Regions from separate parts of the Ruegeria sp. AP12 genome, predicted to be linked through region 2. Evidence: riboswitches for the same ligand, from Rfam matches in the RefSeq annotation. Region 2 holds a riboswitch; the other holds the start of a gene.
What was found. Region 2 has a riboswitch for thiamine pyrophosphate ahead of thiD (bifunctional hydroxymethylpyrimidine kinase/phosphomethylpyrimidine kinase). Riboswitches for the same ligand answer to the same signal wherever they lie in the genome.

Region 1 (3,481 bases), on a different contig from region 2:
GCCAGCGGCAACAGCAGAAACGCCGCCGCGGCGATGATCCAGAACGTGTCGAAGACGGGTGCCCCTCCATCCCAGCGGCGAATGGCCCGGTCCAGCCCGGTGCCAAAGCCGTCACCCCGCGAAAACCGAAGGGCAGCCAGAGCAGCGGCGGCAGTCAGGGCCAGTTGCAGCGCGGAAAGCAGCGCGGCGCGGCCCAGATCGAAATCGTAGGTGAAGGATTGATAGATCGCCAATTCGATGGTTGTTGCGCGCGGCCCCCCTCCCAACGTCAGGGCGACGGCAAAACTGGTCAGGCAAATCGCGAAGATCACCGCCAGCACGCCGGGCAGGATGCGTTTCAGCATCGGTAGTTCGATCAGACGGAACATCGCCATTCCGTCACAGCCCAGTTGCGCGGCCAGACGGAACCTCTCGGCGGGGATTTCCTGCCACGCCTGCAAGATCAGCCGTGTGGCAAGCGGCAAGTTGAAGAACACATGCGCCAGCACGACGCCGTGCAACCCGTAGATCCGTATGGGCGGCAGGCCGAAAAGGCCCAGAACGTCGGAAATCCAGCCCGCCCGACCAAAGACCTGCAACAGACCAAGGATTGCGACGATGACCGGCAGGATAAACGGTGCACCCAGCAGCGCGATCAGCGCGCGCCGCCCCGGAAATCGCCGCCGGGCCAGTGCACGGGCCACAGGGATCGCAAGGGCCGCGCTGAACAGAGCCGACAAGATGGCCTGCACCAGCGTAAAGCGCAACGCGGCCCAGTCCGCCGGGCCGAACCCGCCGGCTGCATCAGCCCGCAGGGCAACGGCGGCCAGCGTCCCAAGGATCAGCGCAGCGACAAGCGCCGCTGCGCCAACACCCGGCCAGGGGCTTACTGGCTGAGCGCGCCCAGCCATTCCGCAAGCGCCTGATCCCGCGCAACGGCGGCCTCATCCGGGGACAACAACAGCGACTTTTCGGGGGTGATCAGCGTATCGAACCCTTCGGGCAGGCCCGATGCCGGAGTCACTGCCGGATACATCCAGTTGGTCGTGGGAATGATCTGCTGGAATGCGTCCGAGACCATGAATTGCAGAAACTGATCTGCCAGTTCCGGCTGATCGGTTCCGGCCAGTTTCCCGGCCACTTCCACCTGCATATAGTGACCTTCGTCAAAAGCCGCCGCCGCCTTGCTGGCGTCTTCTTCGGCAATCAGATGATAGGCGGGTGATGTGGTATAGCTGAGGACCATGTCGGCCTCACCTTCCAGAAACAGCCCGTACGCCTCGGACCAACCCTTAGTCACGGTTACGATATTGTCGGCCAGACCGGCCCAAATCTGGGGCGCGTCATCGCCATAGGCCGCCTTGACCCACAACAGCAGACCCAGACCGGGGGTCGAGGAGCGCGGGTCCTGAATGATGATCTTGGTGTCGCTGTCGGCCAGGTCCCGGAAATTCGCAGGGGCCGCAGCATCCGCGTTGTGAACAAAGGCGAAATAGCCCCAGTCATAGGGGGCAAACACGTCATCCGACCACTCGATCGGCAGCGCATATTCAGCGGTCACTGCGCTTGGCGCAAACAGGCCGGTTTCCTTGGCGGCGGTGATCAGGTTGGTATCCAGACCCAACACCACATCCGCGTCCGAGCTTTCGCCCTCAAGCCGGATGCGCGACAGAAGCGCTGCGCCGTCTTCAACGCCAACAAGGTTCAGGTCACAATCACAGACGGCCTCGAACGCCTCTTTGACCTTGGGACCGGGGCCCCAATCCGAGACGAAGCTGTCATAGGTGTAAACGGTCAGCTGAGGTTTGTCGTCCGCCATGGCGGCTGTTGCACTCAGAATTCCCGCAGCAATCAGCAGATGTTTCATGTCATCCTCCATTGCGGCGAGAGGGCAAGGATGGATGAACCGTTACCTTTCCCTCCGCCGGTTCTAGCCGGTTCAGGTTCAACGGGTTCGCCCATGGCATCTCAGCGTTTTTGTCACGCACCCCGAGGTAAAAGCCTGACTAGGGGGGAACGGATCAAAAGACAACCAGATTCGCTGCCCGCAGGTGCCGCCTGAAAGGGCCGCGTCGGGCCGAAACCGGGCAGGAAATTTCCGATAATGCCCAAAACAAGGGCCAAAAAAACGGATTGTTTTGCGCCCGATCCGATTTTTGGGAAATTCGTCCTGTCTGAGCGCTGGTCATTCCACTGAAGACCCCATATGAGGAACGCCACGCGTTTAACAGGCAGAAAAACAGTCCCGTGTTCGACCTTCCCGCGCAGCGCGCGCATCTCTCCGAAAAATATGATCTTGCCCCCTCGCCCGAGCTTGCCGAAAGCATGAGCGATATCTACGACCGCATGTCCCGTGTGGTGTCGCCGATGGATTGGGCGATCTACGCGCCTTACGTCAAGGCGATCAACGATCTGAAGGCCAGGCGCAACGCGGTCATTCTGGGCCACAACTACATGACGCCCGAGATTTACCATGGCATTTCGGATTTCGGCGGCGACAGCCTGCAACTGGCCATCAAGGCGACCGAGGTCGAAGCGGATGTGATCGTGCAATGCGGTGTGCATTTCATGGCCGAGACGTCGAAGATTCTAAGCCCCGACAAAACCGTGCTGATGCCGGATATGGAAGCCGGATGCTCGTTGGCGGAATCCATCACCGCCGAAGGCGTCGAGGAAATGCGACGCCGCTATCCCGGTGCGCCGGTCGTGTCTTATGTGAACACAACGGCCGAGGTCAAAGCGGCCTCGGACATCTGCTGTACCTCATCGAACGCGGCGCAGATCGTTGCGGCGCAGGACAGCCATACCGTCATCATGACCCCGGATCAGTATCTGGCCCAAAACGTGGCGCGGGACGTGCCGCAGAAAAACGTGGTCTGGTGGGAAGGTTCATGCATCGTGCACGAACAATACAGCGCCAGCGATCTGCGCGACTTCCGCGAATGGAACCCAGGCACGCGTCTGATTGCCCACCCCGAATGCCCGCCGGATGTGGTGGCCGAGGCTGATTTCTCGGGCTCGACCAGCGGGATCATCAAATACGTCACGGATGAGAAGCCGGAAAAGGCGTTGCTGATCACCGAATGTTCGATGGCGTCGAATATCGCGGATTCTCTGCCCGAAGTCGATTTTGTCGGCCCCTGCAACATGTGCCCTTACATGAAGAAAATCACGCTGGAAAAGGTGCTGTTCGCGCTGGATACCATGACCGGTCAGGTCGAGGTGGATGCCGAAGTGGCGGACAAGGCCCGCCTGTCGGTGCAACGCATGATCGACCTGTCGCGCCAGTTGGGTATTTGATCGGCGATATGCAAACCGTTCAGACACCGCGTGTGGTGATCATCGGGGCCGGGCTGGCGGCGGTCTATACGGCGCTGAAACTGGCCCCCTGCCCCGTGGTGATGATCTCACCCGAACCGCTTGGATCCGGCGCAAGCTCGGCCTGGGCGCAGGGTGGCGTTGCGGCGGCGATGGCGCGGACGGACAGCCCGCAGGCCCATGC
Region 2 (3,481 bases):
TCGCGCCGCAGAGACACCGTGGCCACGCCAGCGCCACTTGCGCGGAAGGCCTGTTCCAGAATCGCAGGGCTGGGATATTGCGCGGTGCCCAGCATCAGCCGGTTGGGCAGGTCGACGCCATAGAAACTGCGCATCCTCAGCCCCCCTGCATCGGCGACAGGATTTCGACCCGGTCGCCTTCGTTCAAAGCATGGGCGAAGCGCAAGCCCGAGGGCACAAATTCTTCATTCACCGCCGTCGCAACGCGGCCCGAGAAACCGCACTCCTCCAACAACTCGGCCAAAGTGACGGCCATCACGTTCTTGGGTTCACCGTTAAGCACAATCTTCATCGACCATCTCCGACTGTTTGTTGTCCAACGCCAGATCGGCCACGCCCTGCGCCAGCGCCGGGGCCAGCAAATAGCCGTGACGGTAGAGCCCGTTGGCATAGATCGTCCCGCCCAGACGCCGAATGCGCGGCAGGTTGTCCGGGAAGGCGGGGCGCAGATCGACGCCAATTTCCAGCACCTCGGCCTCGCCAAATGCAGGGTTCAGCGCATAGGCGGCGCTGAGCAGCTCCAGCATCGACCGGGCCGTGATACGGCTGCTGTCTTCGCTTTCGATCATCGTGGCACCCAGCATGTAGATGCCATCGCCACGCGGCACGATATAAAGCGGGATACGCGGATGCAGCAGACGAACCGGACGCGTCAGGGTCACGTCAGGGCAGCGCACGACCAGCATCTCGCCCTTCACGCCGCGCAGGTCCTGCAACACATCCCGCGCCGTCAGCCCGCGGCAGTCGATGAGGTTATCCAACTGCGCAGGCGCGTGATCGTTGCGGAATTCGACACCCTGTTCCTTGAGATTGCGGTACAGGTCATGCAGCGCCTGTCGTGGATCAAGGTGAGCCTCCCCTTCAAAAAACAAGCCCTGTCCGAATCCATACAAATCAGGCTCTAATTCGGACAATTTCGCACGATCTACTTCGGTAAACGCTTCGGTCCGACGCGCGAAGCGGCACAAGTCCGGCACATCCCTGGCATTCGCCACGACCAGAGTGCCATTGCGATGCACCTGCGTTCGCTCCGCCCACCAGGCAATGGCCATCTGACCCAACCGCAAAACGGGTTCCTCGGCGTTTTCGTATTCGCACCACGGGGCCAGCATGCCGCCCGCCCACCACGAACACCCATGCGGACCGGGCGGGCCAGCGGGGTCAAAGACCTGCACCCGTTCGCCGCGCGAGACCAGCTCGCTGGCAACGGCCAATCCGGCAACCCCGGCCCCTATGACAGACCAGAGCGTCATCCGGGCCAAACCCGGTGAAAATGATGCACCGGCCCGTGCCCCGATCCGACATTCAACTCATCCGCCCGCGCAATCGCGCCTTGCAGATAGTCATGCGCTTCGGCCACCGCCTCGGGCAGCGCCATACCCTTCGCCAGACCGGCCGCAATCGCCGAGGACAGGGTGCAACCCGTTCCATGCGTGTTTCTGGTGTTTTGCCTTGGTGCCTGAAACTCGGCCACAACACCTGTTTCACCGATCAGCACATCGTGGCAGATATCACCCGTTCCATGGCCACCTTTCATTAGAACCGTGCGCGCTCCCATTGCGCACAGCGCCTTGCCCTGTTCGATCATCTCGCTTCGCGACGCCGCAGCTTGCTGATCCAGCAGGCAAGCGGCCTCGGGCAGGTTCGGTGTCAAAACACTCGCGCGGGGCAACAGGACGTCACGGAGGGTCTGCACCGCCGCGTCCGCCAGCAAGGCATCGCCGGATTTCGCAATCATCACCGGATCCAAAACGATGGGGCCGTCAAACTCCGATAGTGCCCGCGCTACGGTTTGGATGATTTCAGGCGTTGCCAGCATGCCGATCTTGATCGCGCCAACATTCAGATCGGTCAGCACCGCCTCGACCTGCGCGGCGATCACGTCCGGCGGGATACCGTGCACAGCCGTAACCGCCTGCGTATTCTGCGCCGTAACGGCAGTGATGACGCTGGAGCCGTAAACACCCAAAGCCGACATCGCCTTCAGATCGGCCTGAATCCCAGCGCCGCCGCCGCTGTCGGATCCTGCTATGGACAGGGCAATTGCTGCCACGTCGTCGCTCCTTCATTTTGGGGGCAACGCGGGCATGGAAAACGTCTGTATGCGTTAGACCGTTCCCTACGCCGGTATTGCCCGGATCAGGTTCGATGGGTTAGCGCGTTCACGCCTCTCAGCCCTTTGATCAGGGCACCCCAACGGTTGATGCGGACAATCTCAGGGCAGGCGCTGGAAATCAAGCGCCAATCCACAGGTCATAAGGCCACTTTGGGCAAGAGGTTAAGACCAAAGCGGCGTTTGAATTGCGGGGGAAAATGCGAGGCTCTGCCTCGCGCTCCGAGGTATTTTGGGCCAGATGAATAAAGGATCCCTTGCTTCATCTGGCTACAAATATCTCGGGGGAGACGCCCGGTACGGGCGGCGGGGGGGCAGAGCCCCCAATAGCGGACGACCGCCCGAATAGGGCAGTCCGCCTTAACCTTTCATCCCGTCCCAAAAGGACTTGACGGACGAGAAAAAGCTTTTGGATTCCGGGTGGTTATCTTCCCCCAGATCATCAAACTCACGCAGAAGCTCTTTCTGACGGCTGGTCAGGTTGACCGGAGTTTCCACGGCCAGTTCGATGAACATGTCGCCAACACCGCCACCGCGAAGGGCGGGCATGCCCTTGCCGCGCAGACGCATCTGACGACCCGACTGGCTGCCTGCCGGGATTTGCACCCGACCGCGGCCACCGTCGATGGTTGGAACTTCGATCGATCCACCCAGCGCGGCCTTGGCCATGCTGACCGGCACGCGGCAGTAAAGGTTCACGCTGTCGCGTTCGAACAGCTTGTGATCCGAAACCTCTACAAAAATATAGAGATCACCCGGAGGGCCACCGCGCATTCCGGCTTCGCCTTCACCGGCCAAGCGGATACGGGTACCGGTTTCAACACCGGCAGGGATGTTCACCGACAGGGCGCGTTCTTTTTCGACACGGCCCGCGCCATTGCAGGATTTGCATGGGTTCTTGATGATCTGGCCCAATCCCGAACAGGTCGGGCAGGTGCGTTCAACGGTAAAGAACCCCTGCTGCGCGCGAACCTTGCCCATGCCGGAACAGGTCGGACAGGTGGTGGGCTCTGCGCCGCCTTCGGCACCCGTGCCTTCACAGGACGAACACGCCACTGCGGCGGGCACGTTGATGGTTTTCTGCAGCCCCGCGTAAGCCTCTTCCAACGATACGCGCAGATTATAGCGCAGGTCCGAACCACGCGCCGCGCGACGTCCGCCACCGCCCCGCTGCCCGCCCATGAAATCGCCGAACAGATCGTCGAAAACGTCCGAGAACGCGCTGGAAAAATCGCCCTGACCAAAGCCGCCGCCGGGACGGCCCCCGCCGCCCATACCGTTTTCGAATGCGGCATGACCAAACCGGTCATAGGCCGCTTTCTTGTCGGC

Region 1: it holds a riboswitch for thiamine pyrophosphate, as region 2 does, so the genes downstream of both, thiB (thiamine ABC transporter substrate binding subunit) here and thiD (bifunctional hydroxymethylpyrimidine kinase/phosphomethylpyrimidine kinase) in region 2, are expected to answer to the same signal.

The regions. Positions count from the first base shown of each region.
Region 1 is NZ_JBQFVZ010000004.1:86,339-89,819, forward strand. Features, by position in the region: gene ACR0E6_RS13090 (thiamine/thiamine pyrophosphate ABC transporter permease ThiP) at 1-890, opposite strand, end outside; gene thiB (thiamine ABC transporter substrate binding subunit) at 866-1,846, opposite strand; TPP riboswitch at 1,878-1,981, opposite strand; gene nadA (quinolinate synthase NadA) at 2,227-3,279, shown strand; gene ACR0E6_RS13105 (L-aspartate oxidase) at 3,288-3,481, shown strand, end outside.
Region 2 is NZ_JBQFVZ010000003.1:90,759-94,239, reverse strand. Features, by position in the region: gene ACR0E6_RS11380 (thiazole synthase) at 1-134, opposite strand, end outside; gene thiS (sulfur carrier protein ThiS) at 137-331, opposite strand; gene ACR0E6_RS11370 (FAD-dependent oxidoreductase) at 315-1,292, opposite strand; gene thiD (bifunctional hydroxymethylpyrimidine kinase/phosphomethylpyrimidine kinase) at 1,289-2,092, opposite strand; TPP riboswitch at 2,139-2,245, opposite strand; gene dnaJ (molecular chaperone DnaJ) at 2,513-3,481, opposite strand, start outside.